3 regions of the Kribbella sp. WER1 genome follow, and region 1 is predicted to be linked to each of the others. Evidence: riboswitches for the same ligand, from Rfam matches in the RefSeq annotation. Region 1 holds a riboswitch; each other region holds the start of a gene.
What was found. Region 1 has a riboswitch for cobalamin ahead of ACXJJ3_RS35915 (ribonucleoside-diphosphate reductase subunit alpha). Riboswitches for the same ligand answer to the same signal wherever they lie in the genome.
Positions count from the first base shown of each region.

Region 1 (6,096 bases):
GCCGGCCTTCGCCGCGCAGCTGGCCGAGGTACGCCGTACGCCTGGCGATCCGTGGTCCGGCGAGTTCCCGGTCGACGCGCGCGTGTAGTTCGCCGGTGTAGTACTCGACGAGATCGCGCTCGCGGTCCGCGCGGGTCATCGGGTCGCTTTCAGGGCGAAGAAGAGTGGGATGCGTGGGGCGTCGTCCGGGAGACGCCACCAGCCTTCGGGGGTCTGCTGCATCTGGGGCCAGCGGGGCCATGGGAGTACTTCGGATTCGCGGAGTGTGGTGATCTGGAAGCCGGTGGACGCCAGCGTGGTGACGATCTCGCCGAGGCCGTGGCGCCATTCGTAGCTGGTTTGGCGGCCGGGGACCTCGTCGCCGGTGTAGGTGACGGTGGAGTCGTGCGCGATCGCGCCGCGGCCTTCGAGGTAGTCGGCGCGCAGTGTCAGGTCGTCGGATTCGCCGGGCAGGCTGACCTCGCGGAGTGCGTTGAGCAGCGGGTGGAACTCGACGACGTACAGGAATCCGCCGGGCTTCAGTAGGTCGCGGACGGTTTCCGCCCATTGCTCGAGGTCCGGAAGGTAACAGAGCGCGCCCTTGCCGGTATAGACGATGTCGAACTGCCGACCGTCGACGGCCTGCACCGCGTCGTACACGTTGGCGTGCACGTACTCGACGCCCGCGCCGGCGTCGGCGGCGATCCGGCGGGCCGCCGCCAGCGACTGCTCGGACAGGTCGAGGCCGCTGGTCCGCGCGCCGCGGCGGGCGAACTCGATCGTCTCCGTGCCGAGATGGCACTGCAGGTGCAGTACGTCCCGGCCCTCCAGCGGGCCGAGGTCCGCCCACTCGTAGTCGGCGAACCAGTATTCGCTGGGCCGGTCGTAGAACGCGCTCGCCGCATGCAGCGGCGCGCGGGCGTCCCAGTCGGCTTGGTTGGCGGCCACCATCTGCTGCGTCTGCGCGTCCACGATCGACCAGTCTGCTTGATCCCCAGCTCTTGTTCAAGGTTTGTGAATAAGCTTGAATAAGGGAATGGCGAGGGTCGAGTTGCACCGCTGGCCCGGGCACCCCGACGGGTTCACCCGAGCGGAGCGCCTCGGCGGGTCGTACGAGCTGTATCTGCCGGATCCGCTGACCGGGCGCGAGTTCGACCTGCCCGACGACGTGCTCGCGCTGCTCGAGGACGCGGCCGGCGACCTCGCCCGGCTGGACGCGACCGCCGCAGTACTCACCAACAGCGAGGCGCTCGCCCGGTTGCTGCTGCGCGCCGAGGCGGTCGGCTCGTCGCACATCGAGGGTCTCGTCGTCGGCGCGCGCCGGCTACTGAAGGCCGACGTACTGCGGGACCGGATCCGGGACGTGACCGCCGAGGAGGTGCTCGGCGCGGTCGACGCGATGACCTGGGTGACCGAGTCCGTGCAGGCCGGCGAGAGCCTCGAGGTCGACCACGTGCTGGAGGCGCACCGCCGGTTGATGGCCCATTCGCCGACCCCGGAGTACGGCGGCGAGATCCGCTACCTGCAGAACTGGATCGGCGGCCGCTCCCCCGCGGAGGCGTACTACGTGCCGCCGCCCGCGCAGCTGATCCCGGACCTGCTCGCGGACCTGATGACGTTCGTCCGCGAGTCCCGGCTGCCAGTGCTGGCGAAGACCGCGATCGCGCACGCGCAGTTCGAGACGATCCACCCGTTTGCCGACGGCAACGGCCGGACCGGGCGCGCGCTGATCCACCTGATCCTGCGCGCGGACGGGCTGGTCACCCGGACCGTCCCGCCGGTCTCGCTCGCCCTCGCCACCCACGCCACCGAGTACGTCGACGCACTGACCGCCTTCCGGTACGTCGGGCGCCCGAGCATCGCGAAGGCCCGTACGGCAGCGAACCCGTGGCTGCGGATGTTCGCGACGGCGTGCACCTACGCGACCGCCGAGGCCGCTCGCTTCGAGCGGACCACCTCCGACCTCAAGACCGCCTGGCGGGACCGGGCCGCCCCGCTGCGGGCGGGCTCCGCGGCCGAGCTGCTGATCGAGGCGCTTCCGGCCGCGCCGGTGCTGACCCTCGCGGCCGCGGCGCGGCTCATCGAGCGCTCCCAGCAGGCCGCAAACCAGGGGCTCACCCGCCTGGTCGAGGCAGGGGTACTGCGGGAGCTCACGGACGGCCGACGCAACCGGGTCTACGAGGCGCCGGAGCTGATCGACGCGTTCACGTTGCTGGAACGCCGGTTCGCGAGCCCGGCCGCGGACACCCGGATCGAACCGCCTAGCAGACCCGTTCCGGCGAGGCCAGAACCGACACACTAGCGGTTTGACTTTCCCTCCGAGGTCGAGCAAGAATTCGAACACATGTTCGATCGTACCGGGGAGAGTTGAGATGGCGGCGTTCGACTGGGACATCCTGCACCGGCCGTCGGCGATGGCAATGGTGCGCGGCCAGCTGGGGTTCAGCTGGATGGTGCTGTCCGGACGCCTCGCCCAACTGACCGACGAGCAGTACTTCTGGAGACCGAGCAGCGAGGCGCTCACCGTGGTCCGCCGGCACTACGCCGGGCGGTACCGGCCACTTGGCTCCGGCGAATGGGTGGCCCAGTGGCCGGACGAGCCGGACCATCGCGGCCCGCGGACGATCGCCTGGCTGATCGCGCATCTGACCGAGACGTTCTTCGAGCGTTGGGAGTGGACGTTCGGGGCGAGCCGGCAGGGCCGCGCGGACATCACGCTGCACGGCAACGCGCAGGACGCCGTCGCCTGGCTGACGTACTGGGTGGAGGCCTGGCAGGAGGCGATCGCCGACCTGGACGAGAGCGAGGCGATGACCGTCGGCCTCAGCCAGGCGAACGAGTTGGACGCCGCCGAACCGTTCGGGCACGTCGTCCTGCGGCTGAACCGGGAGCTCATCCATCACGGCTCGGAGATCATGACGCTCCAGGACCTGTACGCGGTCGCGGCGTGAGGACACAAGATGTGCGACACGCGGCGCGGCGCTCCCACAAGATCTAGTTCAATCCCTCTAACATCACTACTGCTGGTGGTTCAGGGTGGCCAACGCCACAACATGTGGGTGACTCTGAGGCAACAGGGGAATCCGGTGCGAGTCCGGAACTGCCCCGCAACGGTGAGCGGACACGTCCTCCAGGCGTGCCGGCGAGTCCGGATACCTGCCACCGGTGCGTGTACCGCCGGTGCACGCGGTCCGAGACCTCGCGGGTGGGTCGCAGGGCGTGACGGCAGAGTTCCCGGCCGGTGTTGCCGGTCCCGTCGTGCGCCTGCTCGCGTGGCACCGGGTCTTCGAACTCTTCTGGAGCGCACACCAGTGACCATTGCTTCTTCTTCACCTGTGGAGACGGGCGCGGCTGTCGAGCTGACCGTCATCCGCCGGGACGGCAGCAGTACTCCGTTCGACGTCACCAAGATCTCCGTCGCGGTATCGAAGGCGTTCCTCGCCGTCGAGGGCGCCGACGCCGGCACCACCCATCGGGTCCGTGACCTGGTGGCCGACCTGACCGGCCGGGTCGTGGGCGCCCTGACCAGCCGCGGCGACGCCGGCCGCAGCGTGCAGGTCGAGGACATCCAGGACCAGGTCGAGCTGGCGCTGATGCGCGCCGGTGAGCACCAGGTCGCCCGCGCCTACGTGCTGTACCGCGAGGAGCGGACCAAGGCCCGCACACCCGCCGACCCGTCCGGCGTCACCGACCGGCCCGCGCTGACCGTCCGCGCGGCCGACGGCAGCCGGTCCCCACTGGACGTCGACCGGCTCCGCATCGTGGTCGCCGAGGCCGCCGCCGGTCTGGACTCCGTCGACCCCGAGCTGATCCTGGACGAGGCGTTCGGCGCCTGCTACGACGGCATCGCGCAGCACGAGGTCGAGCTCGCGCTGGTGATGGCCGCCCGGTCGTACGTCGAGACCGAGCCGCAGTACAGCTTCGCCGCGTCCCGGCTGCTGCTGGACCAGATCCGCCGCGAGGCGCTCGGCCGGGTGCACGGCGAGCCCCGGCAGGCCAGCCAGGCCGACATGCGGGAGGCGTACAAGACCTACTTCGCGCGCTACATCGCGGTCGGCGTCGAGGCCGGGCAGCTCGACCCCGAGCTGGCCACCTTCGACCTCGACCGGCTGGCCGCCGCGATCGACCCCGAGGCCGACCTGAACTTCACGTTCCTCGCCCTGCAGACGCTGTACGACCGCTACCTGCTGCACATCGACAAGGTGCGCTACGAGCTGCCACAGGCGTTCTTCCTGCGGGTCGCGATGGGGATGGCACTGCGCGAGGACGACCGCGAGGGCCGCGCGATCGAGTTCTACCGGCTGCTCAGCTCGTTCCGCTTCATGTCCTCGACCCCCACGCTCTTCAACTCCGGCACCACCCGCCCGCAGCTCTCGTCCTGCTTCCTGACCACCGTCCAGGACGATCTGTCCGGCATCTTCACCGGCATCCGCAACAACGCCCTGCTCGCCAAGTACTCCGGCGGCCTCGGCAACGACTGGACCCCGGTCCGCGGCATCGGCGCCAAGATCCGCGGCACGAACGGCGAGTCCCAGGGCGTCGTCCCGTTCCTCAAGATCGCCAACGACACCGCAGTCGCCGTGAATCAAGGTGGAAAACGTAAGGGCGCAGTGTGTGCGTACTTGGAGACGTGGCACATCGACGTCGAGGAGTTTCTCGATCTGCGGAAGAACACCGGGGACGAGCGGCGGCGGACGCATGACATGAACACCGCGAACTGGGTGCCCGACCTGTTCCTGCAGCGGGTCGAGGCCGGCGGCGACTGGACGCTGTTCTCGCCGGACGAGGTGCCGGACCTGCACGACCTGTTCGGCGAGGCGTTCGCGGCCGCATACACGGCGTACGAGGAGGCCGCGGAGCGCGGAGAGGTCCGGGTCTTCAAGCGGGTCAAGGCCGTCGACCTGTGGCGGCGGATGCTGACCGTGCTGTTCGAGACCGGGCACCCGTGGATCACGTTCAAGGACGCCTGCAACCTGCGCTCGCCGCAGCAGCACGACGGCGTCGTGCACTCGTCGAACCTGTGCACCGAGATCACGCTGAACACCACCGTCGACGAGACCGCGGTCTGCAACCTGGGCTCGGTCAACCTGGTCGCGCACCTGACCGCCGACGGGCTCGACGCCGAACTGCTCCGGGACACGGTCACGACCGCGGTCCGGATGCTCGACAACGTGATCGACGTGAACTTCTACACCACCCCGGAGTCCGAGCGGGCCAACCAGCGGCACCGCCCGGTCGGCCTCGGCCTGATGGGGTTCGCGGACGCGCTCTTCAAGCTCCGGATCCCGTACTCGTCGGACGCCGCGGTCGAGTTCGCGGACCGCTCGATGGAGCAGCTCAGCTACCACGCGATCGCGGCGTCGAGCGACCTCGCCGCCGAGCGCGGCCGGTACTCGTCGTACGACGGCTCGCTGTGGAGCAAGGGTGTGCTGCCGATCGACTCGCTGAGCCTGCTGCGGGACGCCCGCGGCGGTGACGTGATCGTCGACGACAGCGCGCAGCTGGACTGGGACGCCCTGCGGCAGAAGGTGCTCCGCGACGGCATGCGGAACTCGAACGTGATGGCGATCGCGCCGACCGCGACGATCTCGAACATCTGCGGCGTGAGCCAGTCGATCGAGCCGACGTACAGCAACCTGTTCGTGAAGTCGAACATGTCCGGCGAGTTCACGGTCGCGAACCCGTACCTGGTCGCGGACCTGAAGGCGCGTGGGCTGTGGGACCAGGTGATGGTGTCGGACCTGAAGTACCACGACGGGCTGCTGGCCGGGATCGAGCGGATCCCCGCGGACCTGCGCGAGCTTTACGCGACGGCGTTCGAGATCGACCCGCTGTGGCTGGTGAAGGCTGCCTCGCGGCGGCAGAAGTGGATCGACCAGGCGCAGTCGCTGAACCTGTACATGGCCAAGCCGTCCGGGCGGGCGCTCGACGAGCTGTACCGGAACGCCTGGCGGTACGGGCTCAAGACGACGTATTACCTCCGCTCCCAGTCAGCAACCCATGTGGAGAAGTCCACGTTGCAGGGCACCGACGGCCGGCTCAACGCGGTCGCCGTCGCCCTTCCCGAACCCACCGGAGCCGTGTGCTCCCTCGACGACCCCGACTGCGAGGCCTGCC
Region 1 is NZ_CM135186.1:7,348,435-7,354,530, reverse strand. Features, by position in the region: gene ACXJJ3_RS35935 (class I SAM-dependent methyltransferase) at 1-139, opposite strand, end outside; gene ACXJJ3_RS35930 (class I SAM-dependent methyltransferase) at 136-951, opposite strand; gene ACXJJ3_RS35925 (Fic family protein) at 1,016-2,281, shown strand; gene ACXJJ3_RS35920 (DinB family protein) at 2,352-2,930, shown strand; cobalamin riboswitch at 2,990-3,157, shown strand; gene ACXJJ3_RS35915 (ribonucleoside-diphosphate reductase subunit alpha) at 3,315-6,096, shown strand, end outside.

Region 2 (6,096 bases), 3.6 Mb from region 1:
GGGCCAACGGGTCGGGGAAGTCCAGCCTGCTCAAGGTGATCCTCGGTCAGACCCGGCTCTGGTCCGGCTCCGCGACGTTCCTCGGTACGCCGGTCCGTCGCGGCGACCGGCGGATCGGGTACATCCCGCAGCAACGGCTCGCCGAGGACGGCGTACCGCTGCGGGGCCGGGACCTGGTTGCGCTCGGCGTCGACGGGCACCGGTGGGGGATGCCGTTCCCGTCGCGGCGCCGGCGGCAGCGGGTGAACCGGCTGCTGTCGTCGGTCGGGGCCGAGGCGTACGCGTCCACCCCGCTGTCGTCGTTGTCGGGCGGTGAGCAGCAACGGCTGCGGATCGCGCAGGCGCTGGCGGCCGACCCCCGGCTGCTGTTGTGCGACGAGCCGCTGCTGTCGCTGGATCTGCCGTACCAGCGGCTGGTCAGCGACCTCGTCGACGACGCCCGCCGGCGGCTCGACCTCGGCGTCCTGTTCGTCACCCACGACATCAACCCGATCCTGGACAAGGTCGACCGGGTGCTCTACATCGCCAACCGGCGCTTCCGGATCGGTACGCCGGACGAGGTGCTGACCACCGAGGTACTGAGCGAGCTGTACGACGCGCCGGTCGAGGTGATCCGGCACAATGGCCGGATCCTGGTCGCGGGCGTCCCCGAGCAACAGCACCATCCGGCAGGTGCGCGATGAACATCTGGTCGGAGATCTTCAACTTCTCCGGGTACGGCGAACTCCTGCCGCTGCTGAAGAACTCGATCATCGCGTGCGTCGTGCTCGGCGTCGTCGGCGGGCTGATCGGCGTGTTCGTGATGATGCGCGACATGGCGTTTGCGGTGCACGGCGTCAGCGAGCTGTCGTTCGCCGGTGCCGCGGCCGGGCTGCTGTTCGGCGTCAGCGTGGTCACCGGGGCGCTCGTCGGGTCGCTGGTCGCGGCGTTGCTGATCGGCGTACTGGGGTCGCGGGCGCGGGACCGCAACTCGGTGACCGCCGTACTGATGCCGTTCGGTCTCGGGCTCGGGATCCTCTGTCTCGGGCTGTACCACGGACGCGCGGCGAACAAGTTCGGCCTGCTCACCGGGCAGATCGTGGCGATCGACGACCCGCAGGTGAAGTCGCTGATCGCGATCTCGGTGCTGGTCGCCGCCGGACTCGTGCTGGTCTGGAGACCGTTGCTCTTCGCAAGCACCGACGCCGGCGTCGCGGCCGCCCGGGGCGTACCGGTCGGGGTGCTGTCGATCGTGTTCATGATCCTGCTCGGGCTCGCGGTCGCGGTCTCGGTGCAGATCGTCGGAGCACTGCTCGTGCTCTCGTTGCTGGTCACCCCGGCCGCCGCGGCGCTGCGGGTCTCGTCGTCGCCGGTTGTGGTCCCGTTGCTCAGCGTCGCGTTCGCCGTCACCTCGTCGGTCGGCGGAATCCTGCTGTCCGCGGGCAGTTCGGTCCCGATCAGCCCGTACATCACCACCATCTCGTTCCTCATCTACCTCAGCTGCCGCCTGATCCGAAGGAGTTCCCCATGGCTGTCCCGAAGCGCCGTTTCGGTGGTTCACCTCTCAAGCGGACCGTTTCCAGGCCGCATGCGGCAGGTGAAGGGGCCGTTTGAGAGGTGAACCACCGAAACGGGGGAGGCGCTCAGGTCGGCAGCCTGAAGTCATCGATGTCGCCGGATCGGTAGGCTGGCGGGCGCAGTCAGTACGCCGTGGCCGAGGAGAGACGCTTGAGACCTGAGTCCGCCGCCGTTCGCCCGGAGCTGTCGACGATGCTCGGCGCCGGGCGCCGTACGGAGTTGCTGCTGTACGGGATGACGCCGCCGCGGCAGTCGATCGCCCCGGACGCGCTCGAGCGCTTCACCGCGGTCACCCGGACGCGGCTCGAGCAGCTCGACATCGACGCGGTGATCCTCTACGACATCGACGACGAGGCGCAGCGGGTGCCGGACGAGCGGCCGTTCCCGTTCAGCCCGACGATGGACCCGGCCGACTTCCTCGCCGACCACCTCGCCTGGTGGGACCGGCCGACGATCGTGTACCGCTCGGTCGGCAAGTACAGCGAGTCCGAGCTGGACTCCTGGGTACGCCGTACCTCCGGCCGGCTCGGCACCGTGATGGTCGGCGCGCCGACCAGCTCCGCGGAGGTCCGCACCACGCTGCCGGCGGCGTACGACCTGTGGCAGCGCTGCGGGTCGGCGCTCCCGCTCGGGGGTGTGACGATCCCCGAGCGGCACTCGTCCCGCCAGGACGAGCACCACCGGCTGCTCCGCAAGCAGCGCAGTGGATGCTCGTTCTTCGTCACCCAGATCATCTACGACGTCGGCGCCGCGATGGACCTGGCCTCCGACTACCTGTACCTGTGCCGCGAACAGGACGTCGAGCCGGTGCCGCTCGTGTTCACGCTCTCGATCTGCGGCTCGGTGAAGACGCTGGAGTTCCTGGCCTGGCTGGGCGTCCGCGTCCCGCGCTGGCTGCGCAACGAGCTGGTCCACTCGAGCGACCCGGTCGCCGACTCGTACGCGCACTGCGTCGAGATCGCCCGCCGGTTGTCGGCGTACTGCCGCGACCGCGACCTCCCGTTCGGCTTCAACATCGAGAGCGTCTCCACCCGCCGGATCGAGAACGACGCGAGCGTCGAACTGGTCAAGGAACTCCGCACGTTCATCGGCTGAGCCCGGTCCGCAGCTCCCGGGCCGCGGCGACCACGTTGTGCAGGGAGTCGCGGACCTCGGGCCAGCCGCGGGTCTTCAGACCGCAGTCCGGGTTGACCCACAGCCGCTCGGCCGGGATCGCGTCGAGGCCCTTGCGGAGCAGCGACACGACTTCCGGCGTACCGGGGACACGCGGGGAGTGGATGTCGTACACGCCGGGCCCGACGCCGCGCGGGTAACCGGCGTCGGACAGCTCGCGGGCAACCTGCATATGCGAGCGGGCCGCCTCAAGGCTCGCGACGTCGGCGTCCAGGTCGTCGAGCGCGTCGAGGATCTCGCCGAACTCGACGTAACACATGTGCGTGTGGATCTGCGTCTCGTCCCGTACGCCGCTGGTCGTCAACCGGAAGGCGTCCGTACCCCAGGTCAGGTACGCGGCGCGGTCGCCCGTCCGCAACGGCAGCGTCTCGCGCAGCGCGGGCTCGTCGACCTGGATCACGAGCGCGCCCGCGGCCTCCAGGTCGTTGACCTCGTCGCGCAGTGCCAGCGCGACCTGACGCGCGGTCTCGCTGCGCGGCTGGTCGTCGCGGACGAACGACCAGGCCAGCATCGTCACCGGCCCGGTCAGCATCCCCTTCACCGGGCGGTCGGTGTTGAGCTGCGCGTACGCCCACCAGCGGACGGTCATCGGCTCCGGGCGGGAGATGTCGCCGAACAGCACCGGCGGCCGGACGTAGCGCGTCCCGTACGACTGGACCCAGCCGTGCTGCGTGGCGAGGTACCCGTCGAGCTGCTCGGCGAAGTACTGCACCATGTCGTTGCGCTCGGGCTCGCCGTGCACCAACACGTCGAGGCCCGCCTTCTCCTGGAAGTTCAGCACGTCGCGGATCTCGGCCTCGATCCGTTCCTCGTACTGCCGGCCATCGATTCGGCCGGCCCGCAGGTCGGCCCGCGCCTGGCGCAGTTCGGCGGTCTGCGGGAACGACCCGACAGTAGTTGTCGGAAGCAACGGTAGTCCGAGTTTCACCTGCTGTGCGGCGCTTCTGGCGGCATAGGGCGACGTACGGCGGCTGTCGGCCGGTGTGACCGCCGCGACCCGCGCGCGGACCGCGGTGTCGTTGGTCAGCGGTGCGGACGCCCGGGCCGCGAGCGTCGTGCGGTTGGCGTCGAGCTCGGCGGTGATCATCTCGGTGCCGTCGGTCAGAGCGCGCTTCAGCAGCCCGATCTCGCGGGTCTTCTGCCGGGCGAACGCGAGCCACGGGCGGACCTCGGCATCCAGGTCCGGCTCGGCGTCGACGTCCAGCGGTACGTGCAGCAGCGAGCAGGACGCCGCCACGTCGACCTGCCCCGCGAGGCCCATCACCTGCGCGAGGATCGACAGCGACGCCGGCAGGTCGTTGACCCAGACGTTCCGGCCGTTCACCACACCGGCGACCAGTCTCTTGTCACGCACCGCGGGCGTCGCGGCCAGATCGGCGAGGTTCGCGGCTGCCGGACCGGTGAAATCGATGGCCAGACCCTCGATCGGCGAGTCGGCCAGCATGGGCAGCGCCGCACCGAGGCGGTCGAAGTACGACGCCACCAGCAGCTTCGGCCGATCGGTCAGCCCGCCGAGTGTTGCGTACGCCGAGGCAGCGGCCTCCAGCTCGGCGGTAGTTCGGTCCTGGACCAGCGCGGGCTCGTCGAGTTGCACCCACTCGGCTCCGGCGGCGCGCAGGTCCGCGAGGATCTCGGCGTACACCGGTAGGAGCTTGCCGAGCAGCGACAACGTGCCGGTCAGGCCTCCTGCGGGCTTGGACAGCAGGAGATAGGTGATCGGGCCGAGCAGGACGGGCCGCGCGGTGAGTCCCAGCGCGAGTGCTTCCCGCAGCTCGGCGACCTGTTTGCCGGAGTCGGCGGTGAACGTCGTGTCCGGGCCGAGCTCGGGGACCAGGTAGTGGTAGTTGGTGTCGAACCACTTGGTCAGTTCGAGCGGTGCCAGGTCCTGGCTGCCGCGGGCCATCGCGAAGTACCCGTCCAGCGGGTCGGCGGCGACGGCGTCGCGGTACCGCTCGGGGATCGCGCCGAGCATCACGGTGGTGTCGAGGACGTGGTCGTAGTACGAGAAGTCGCCGGTCGGCACCTCGTCGATCCCGTCGGCGGCCAGCTGGGCCCAGTTCGCGGCCCGCAGTTCGGCGGCGGTACGGCGCAGTCCGTCGGCGTCGACGGCGCCCTTCCAGTAGCCCTCGACGGCCTTCTTCAGTTCACGATTCCCGCCTTGGCGCGGGTACCCGTACACGGTGGAACGTGCAGTCATGGGGAAACTCTCCTTCGCGAGTCCGTCCCGGTGTGAGTCCGCACACACAGGGGTGTGCGCGGGCAGTGGCAGGTCTTCGGACTCGCGGGCCCGTCCGGTCTGGTTCCCCGGACACCTACTGGTCGTCGCTTCCCAGGCATACCCGCCCAGTGCTCGATGACGACGGTCGTTCCCACTCACCGCTGCGGGGCAGTCCCGGATTCCCACCGGGTTCCCTCTTGCGACGGCCTGACTGGCGGCCAGGTCGAACCAGCTGCACTCGCCAGGGTAGTGCAGGTCGGCAGGGAACCCTGTACGCTCCGGGATGAGTGACGGCGCAAGGAAGCCGATGGGAATTCGGCACGGTCGCGCCACTGTGAGCCGGACAGGTCCGGTAAGTCAGATACTTCGCCGTCACGACGCTCCACCGGTAGCGGGACGCACGATCCCCTGAAGGAGGCTCCACGTGAGTAATCTGCCTGCACCCTCGACCGCGTCGACCCCGGTCGTCCTCCCGGTCTCGAAGGCCGTTCTCTGGCTGGTCGGTACGGCGTTCCTGGCATTCCTGGTGTACTACTTCATCGGCGTCGACCAGGGCGCGTACTCGGTCTTCGGCAAGGACACGCACATCCACGAGTTCGTGCACGACGCACGGCACTTCCTCGGCTTCCCCTGCCACTGAGCTCGCTGAACTGATGGAGCACAAACTGATCCTCCGCGGCCTGCTGGCCGGCGGAGCGGGCGGCCTGGCCGCGTTCGTCTTCGCGCGGATCTTCGCCGAGCCGCAGATCCAGGCCGCGATCGACTACGAGACCGGCCGCGACGCCGCGCAGGACGCCCTCGACAAGGCGGCCGGACTGCCCATCGAAGCAGCCGGACCGGACATCTTCAGCCGCACCTTGCAGGCGAACCTCGGGATCGGCGCCGGGCTCGTGCTGTTCGGCGTCGCGATGGGCGCGCTGTTCGCGGTCGCGTACACGATCTGTCTCGGCCGGGTCGGCAGGCTCCGCCCGCGGACGCTGGCGATGCTGGTCGCGGCCGGCGGCTTCCTCGGCTTCTACCTGGTGCCGTTTCTGAAGTACCCGGCGAACCCGCCGGCGATCGGCCACGAGGCCACGATCCACGACCGCGGCAACCTGTACCTGGTGATGGTGGTCTGCTCGGTGCTGTTCCTGCTCGGAGCCGTTGCC
Region 2 is NZ_CM135186.1:2,340,572-2,346,667, reverse strand. Features, by position in the region: gene ACXJJ3_RS11510 (metal ABC transporter ATP-binding protein) at 1-683, shown strand, start outside; partial or broken gene ACXJJ3_RS11505 (metal ABC transporter permease) at 680-1,519, shown strand; gene ACXJJ3_RS11500 (methylenetetrahydrofolate reductase) at 1,708-2,652, shown strand; gene metE (5-methyltetrahydropteroyltriglutamate--homocysteine S-methyltransferase) at 2,642-4,927, opposite strand; cobalamin riboswitch at 4,978-5,197, opposite strand; adenosylcobalamin (AdoCbl) riboswitch at 5,236-5,324, shown strand; gene ACXJJ3_RS11490 (CbtB domain-containing protein) at 5,373-5,588, shown strand; gene ACXJJ3_RS11485 (CbtA family protein) at 5,602-6,096, shown strand, end outside.
Region 2: another riboswitch for cobalamin. It lies ahead of metE (5-methyltetrahydropteroyltriglutamate--homocysteine S-methyltransferase); the one in region 1 lies ahead of ACXJJ3_RS35915 (ribonucleoside-diphosphate reductase subunit alpha).

Region 3 (6,096 bases), 3.4 Mb from region 1:
GCTCCCGCACGCCCCCGGCCTCGTCCTCGGGTACGCCGCCCGCACCCCGACCGAGATCACCGACGCGATCGCCACCATCGCGAAGGTCAGCTAGGACGACGAGTCAACAGATACAGCAGGTACGGCGCCCCGAAGAACGCGGTCACCACCCCGACCGGGAGGACCGTCGGCGCGACCACCGTCCGCGCGAACAGATCCGACGACACCACCAGCAACGCCCCGATCGTCCCCGGAACCAGCAACCCGGGCCGCGCCACCAGCCGGCGCGCCAACTGCGGCGCCACCAACGCGACGAACCCGACCGGCCCGGCCGCCGCCGTCGCGAACGCCGCCAACCCGACCCCCAACCCGATCAACGCCCCACGCGCCAACTCGACCCGTCCCCCGAGCGCCCGCGCCAAGTCGTCGCCCAGCTCGAGCAACCGCAGCTGCCGCGTCAGCACCACCGCAGCCGGCGCCCCGACCGCGAGCGTCACCCCGATCAGTACGACATGCGTCCACGACCGCCCGGCGAGACTCCCCGCGAGCCACATCGACGCGCTCTTCGCCGTGTAGATGTCGGCCAGCGTCAGCAGGTACGCCGTCAACGACCCGAGGATCGCCGTCACCCCGACCCCGACCAGCACGAGCCGATTCCCCGACATCCCGTTCCGATAGGCCAGCGCATACACACTGACCGCCGCCAGCAACGACCCGAGCAAGGCGCCGAGCGGGATCCACCCGCTGCCGATCACGGTGATGATCAGTACGGCGGCCAACGCGGCGCCCGCGTTGATGCCGATCAGGTCCGGGCTGACCAGCGGGTTCCGGGCGAGCTGCTGGAAGATCGCGCCGGAGATCGCGAACGCCGCCCCGACGCCGATCCCGACCAGTACGCGGGGCAGCCGGTTGTCGACGACCACGTCGTACGTGATCAAGGTGCCGTGCCCGGACAAGGTCCGCAGTACCTCGGCGAGCGGCAGCGTGTAGTCGCCGCGGGTCAGGGCGTACGCACCCACGACGACGGTCAGCACGGACGCCACCACGCCGACCTTCACAGCGCAGCCATCCGCCGGCGCCGGACCAGCGCGATGAACAGCGGGGCGCCGATCAACGCGGTCACGATCCCGACTTGCAGCTCCGCGGGACGCGCGACGACCCGTCCGGCGATGTCGGCGAGCAGCAGCACGATCGGCGCGAGCAGCATCGACCACGGCAGGATCCGGCGCTGGTCCGGTCCGACGATCAGCCGCGCGACGTGCGGTACGGCGAGCCCGAGGAAGCCGATCGGTCCCGCGATCGCGGTCGCCGTACCGGCCAGCACCACGACCGCGGCGCCGGCGAGGACCCGGACCGCGGCGACCCGGGTACCGAGCGCCTGGGCGAGGTCGTCGCCGAGTGCGAGCTGGTTCAGCGACCGGCCGAGGACCAGCGCGAGAACGATGCCGACAGCAACGAACGGGACGGCCTGGACGACAATCCCGTGGTCGGACAGTGACAACGAGCCGACCACCCAGAAGCGGTACTCGTTCAGCGTCGACAGGTCGAGCAGCGTCGCCGCGGACGTGATCGACCCGAGCAGCGCGGAGATCGCCGCACCGGCCAGCGCGAGCTTCACCGGCGTCATACGGCCGACGGCGCCGACCAGGTAGACGGCCACGGTGGCGACGAGCGCCCCGCCCATCGCGAACCAGACGTAGCCGGTCAGGCTGTGGATGCCGAACACCCCGATCGCCGCGACGACCGCCACCGCGGCGCCGGCGTTCACGCCGAGGATGCCGGGGTCGGCCAGCGGGTTCCGGGTGACGGCCTGCATCACCGCGCCGGACAGCCCGAGCGCGGCGCCGACCAGCAGCCCCGCGACGGTCCGCGGCATCCGCAGGTACCGGACGACGCGGTCGCTGTCGCTGCCGCTGAAGTCCGCGAGCGCCCGGTACACCTCGCCCGGCCCGATCCAGTGCTCGCCGACGCACAGCGACAGCACCACGACGGCCGCCAGGACGACGAGCAGGCCGGCGGCCCGCTTCACTTGACCAGGGCGTGTCTGGTGATTCCGCGCCGTAGCGAGGAGGTGCCGTGCCGGGTGCCCCGCAGTAGGCGGGGAATCACCAGACACGCCCCGGGTCGGGATGCAGGATGTGGCCGAGGTTCTCGGTCGTGTACGCGCCGCGGACGCCGGCCGAGTGGTTCGCGAACAGCCACGGTACGACGTGCTTCGCGCGCACTGCCTTCAGGTTCGCGAACGCCGGATCGACGAGGATCTTCCGGACGTCCGGCTGCGATGCCGCGGGGGTCAGCCCGGCGTCGCAGCACCCGCTGATCAGCACGTAGTCCGGGTCACGCTTGATGAACTCCTCGACGCTGATCTTCACGTTCCGCTTCGAGGTCAGGTCGGCGAACGCGTTCACGCCACCCGCCTGCCGGATCAGGACCGTACCGAAGTCCGGGCCGCCGGACACCGTCATCCCGCCGCCCTCGAGACCCGGGCGGATGATCGCCACCGTCGGGCGCGGCGCGTCCTTCACGGCGCCCTCGACGGCCGCGATCCGCTTCTTCTGGTCGGCGATCACCTGCTCCGCACGGTCCTGGACGCCGAACAGCCGGCCGAGGTCGCGCAGGTCGGCGTACACGTTGTCCATCGAGACCGTCGACGGGTCGATCGCCTCGTCGCCCTTGCCGTCCGCGGTCGGGCAGAGCGGGCTGAAGATCCACGTCTGCACGCCGAGCTCGGCCAGACCCTTCCGGCTGCCGAAGCTCCCGTCGCTGCCGGCCGCGCTGAACACGTCGTTGAACCCGGACAGCACGAAGTCCGGGTTCAGGCTGAGCAGCTCCTCGCGGCTCGGCAGGTTCTTGAAGTACTTCGCCTTCGACTGCGCGGCGGTGTACTCCGGCAGCACCTGGGAGTCCAGGTACGCGGTCCCGACCAGGCGGTCCGAGATGCCGAGCGCGTGCGCCATCTCGATGGCCGGCTGGTACGCCGCGAACACCCGCTTGGGCGGGCCGTCGACGGACACGTCGATCCCGCAGTTCTGCACCGTGGTGGCGGCCGCGGGCTTCTCCGCGGCGGACGGCGCGCAGCCGGCCAGCACACTCAGCGACAGGGCAACAGCAAGCACACGTACGACGGCCATGGGCGGACCGCTCCTCCAGCACCTCGTGGACGGGTCAGCGCCGTGGCCGGTCTCCTGGCTGACGGGTACCGCGTCCACCAGCCTGACCTTCCCAGCCGCTCACACGACCAGTGGTCCCCCTCACGGAGTACGACAGGTGCACATCCCGATCACAGTGGCGAGGGCCGCGCCGGTACTTCACCGGCTTCCCGAACACCACGGCGCGGCCACCCTAACACCCGGCCTCAGTGGGTATAGAGCGACGAAAGCGCGAGCGCGAACTGGGTCATCAGGTCCGGGTTGACCGCGCGGGCCGGCAGCGGGACCAGGTCGACGAGCTTGTTGTCGCCGACCCGGATCGTGGTCCGGCCGGTCGCGGTGTCGATGTACCCCTCGTCGCCGAGCGGGATCGACTGCGAGGTGGCGGCGTTGCGGAGCGGCGCCATCAACGCCTTCGCGTCCGGCTCCCGGCGGACCGACGAGTACAGCACGCTGGTCGCGGTGATCCAGCCGCACACCGGGTCGCCGACCAGGGTCTCCCCGTCGCGGCGGGCCGTCGCCGCGACACCCATCACCTTCTCGGCCGCGTCCGATCCGCGGTCGCACTCCGGCCGGGTGATCTCCAGCGCCGGCACCGACAGCCCCGGCGCCTGCCGGGCGACCTCCTGGCCGATCACGACGTACTTCGCGAGCGTGGCCTGCGGGCCGGTGATCTTGTAGAGCCGGTGGTCGAGCAGGAACACCACGAACTGGCTCGTGCCGTACCCGCCCTCGCCGAGGTTCGCGGCCACGGCCGGCTCGCGCCCGTGCGCGGCGTACGCCTTCCGGGCCGCCGCCAGCGTCGCCGCCGTCGCCTGCAGCACCGAGACGCCGACCCGCAGCACCGGACCGCCCTCGGCGGCGCTGAGGCTCAGCTGGCAGACGTCGTACGACGGGATGTCGATCTCGGCCGGCGGATTCTGCCGGTCGATCTTCACCACCGGCACCGCCAGCGTGGTCCGGACCAACGTCTCGTCCATCCGCTGGCACAACGTGTCGGCCGGAGTCGCGGACGCGGTCGGCGAGGGTGTGTCCGACGGGGTCGCCGACGGAGTGTCGAACCCGCTGACCGAAACCAGCGGCGCCACACTCGGCGCAGTCTCCTGCCCGTGTCCACCACACCCCGCGAGCAGTACGACGGCCAGCCCGGCGGCGATCAGGGTACGCATGATGTGTGTGACTCTAACCGGCGGTGCGGAGTTGCCTTTCGCGGACGGCGTGTTCGTCGGTGCGGGCGTCGTACCGCCAGAACTCGCGGAGCCAGAGCGAGGTGGCGACCACGCCGGCGACGCACATCACCCCGCCGCTGACGATCGCCGTACGGACGCCGGTGAGGTCCGCGACCAGGCCGGAGCGGGCCTGGCCGCCGAGCGGGCCGAGCGAGTAGCCGAGCATCTCGATCCCCGCCAGCCGCCCGCGCATCTCGTCCGGGATGGTCTGGTTCCAGATCACCGAGCGGAACAGCACCGAGACCATGTCGCAGGCGCCGGCCAGCGCGAAGAACCCGATCGCGAACCAGATGTTCGGCGCCAGCCCGGCGATTCCGACCGCGGCGCCCCAGCCGATCGTCGCGAGCACGACCGCCCGCCCCTGGTGGTGCACGTGCTTGGCCCACCCGCTGGTCAGCGACGCGCACATCGCCCCGATCGCCTCCGCGCTGTACAGCAGCCCGAGCAGCTTCGGCTCCTTCAGGACGACGGTCGCGAACGCCGGGAACAGCACGATCGGCATCGCCAGGAACATCCCGACCATGTCCACCAGGTACGTCGCCAGCAGGTCCTTGCGGCGGAACGCGTACACGATCCCGCCGCCGATCGCCCGCAGGCTCGGCGCCGTCGTGTGCTCTCCCGACCGGTACGACCCGAGTCGCGCGTACAGCAGCGTCGCGAACACGATCCCGGCCAGCTCGACCGAGAACGCCCAGGTCACGCCCACCGAGCCGACCAGTACGCCACCCAGCGCCGGGCCGGCGAGCTGCCCGATCTGCGAGGTCAGCGAGCTGAGCGCGACCGCGGCCGGGATCTCCGCGTGTTTCACGACCCGCGGCAGCAGCGCCTCGCGGGACGGCCGCTGCAGCGACGAGGCGACCGCGTTCAGCGCGCCGCAGACGTAGATCAGCCAGACCTGCGGGTGCGCGAGCAGCGTGTTCACCACCATCAGCGCGGAGATCACCACCTGCGCGATCCCGGTGCCGACCAGCAGTTTCCGGCGTTCCACGTGGTCGGCGAGCGCACCGCCGTACAGGCCGAACACGACCAGCGGTGCGATCGTCACCAGGCCCATCGCGCCGACCGCGAAGTTCGAGCCGGTGAGCTGGTACAGCTGGTACGGCAGGGCGACGTACCCGACCATGCCGCCGAGGAAGAAGACCGAGCCGGCGACCAGCAGGATGCGGAAGTCGCGGGAACCACGCCACGGGGTCAGATCGACACGCAACCGGGCCAGCCGCGCGCGGAGACTTGCTGCCACCGGAACATGGTGACAGGTCCGACCGCCCGGACGAACCTGATTAACCGCCAGCCTTTCCACCAGCATCGAAAGGATCCGGGAGCGACCCGGCGCCGTCCTAGCGTGACAACCGATTGGTTGCCCAAGGCGTCAATCTCGCCGGTCGGGAAAACCCCGGCCGATCCTCGGGAATCGGAGAACAACCGCATGATCTCGATCAAGTCGGCCGGTACCAGGCTGCTCGCCACCCTCGCCGTCGGCGCAGCGGCCGGTACCACCCTGCTTGTTCCGTCGGCCGCGCACGCCGCCCCCGCGTCGCAGACGGCCACCACCAACGCCACTGCTGCCACCGCTGCCACCGCCACGCCCTCGGGCGGACTGCTGCGGCCCGGTCAGTACCTCAAGCCCGGTCAGTACCTCCGGTCGCTGAACAAGGTCTACACGCTGGTCATGCAGACCGACGGCAACGCGGTCCTGATCAAGGGCCGGACGCCGATCTGGGCGACCATGACCAACCGCA
Region 3 is NZ_CM135186.1:3,979,981-3,986,076, forward strand. Features, by position in the region: gene pdxR (MocR-like pyridoxine biosynthesis transcription factor PdxR) at 1-94, shown strand, start outside; gene ACXJJ3_RS19145 (FecCD family ABC transporter permease) at 87-1,037, opposite strand; gene ACXJJ3_RS19150 (FecCD family ABC transporter permease) at 1,034-2,008, opposite strand; gene ACXJJ3_RS19155 (ABC transporter substrate-binding protein) at 2,085-3,110, opposite strand; cobalamin riboswitch at 3,138-3,325, opposite strand; gene ACXJJ3_RS19160 (hypothetical protein) at 3,335-4,297, opposite strand; gene ACXJJ3_RS19165 (MFS transporter) at 4,311-5,597, opposite strand; gene ACXJJ3_RS19170 (hypothetical protein) at 5,784-6,096, shown strand, end outside.
Region 3: another riboswitch for cobalamin. It lies ahead of ACXJJ3_RS19155 (ABC transporter substrate-binding protein); the one in region 1 lies ahead of ACXJJ3_RS35915 (ribonucleoside-diphosphate reductase subunit alpha).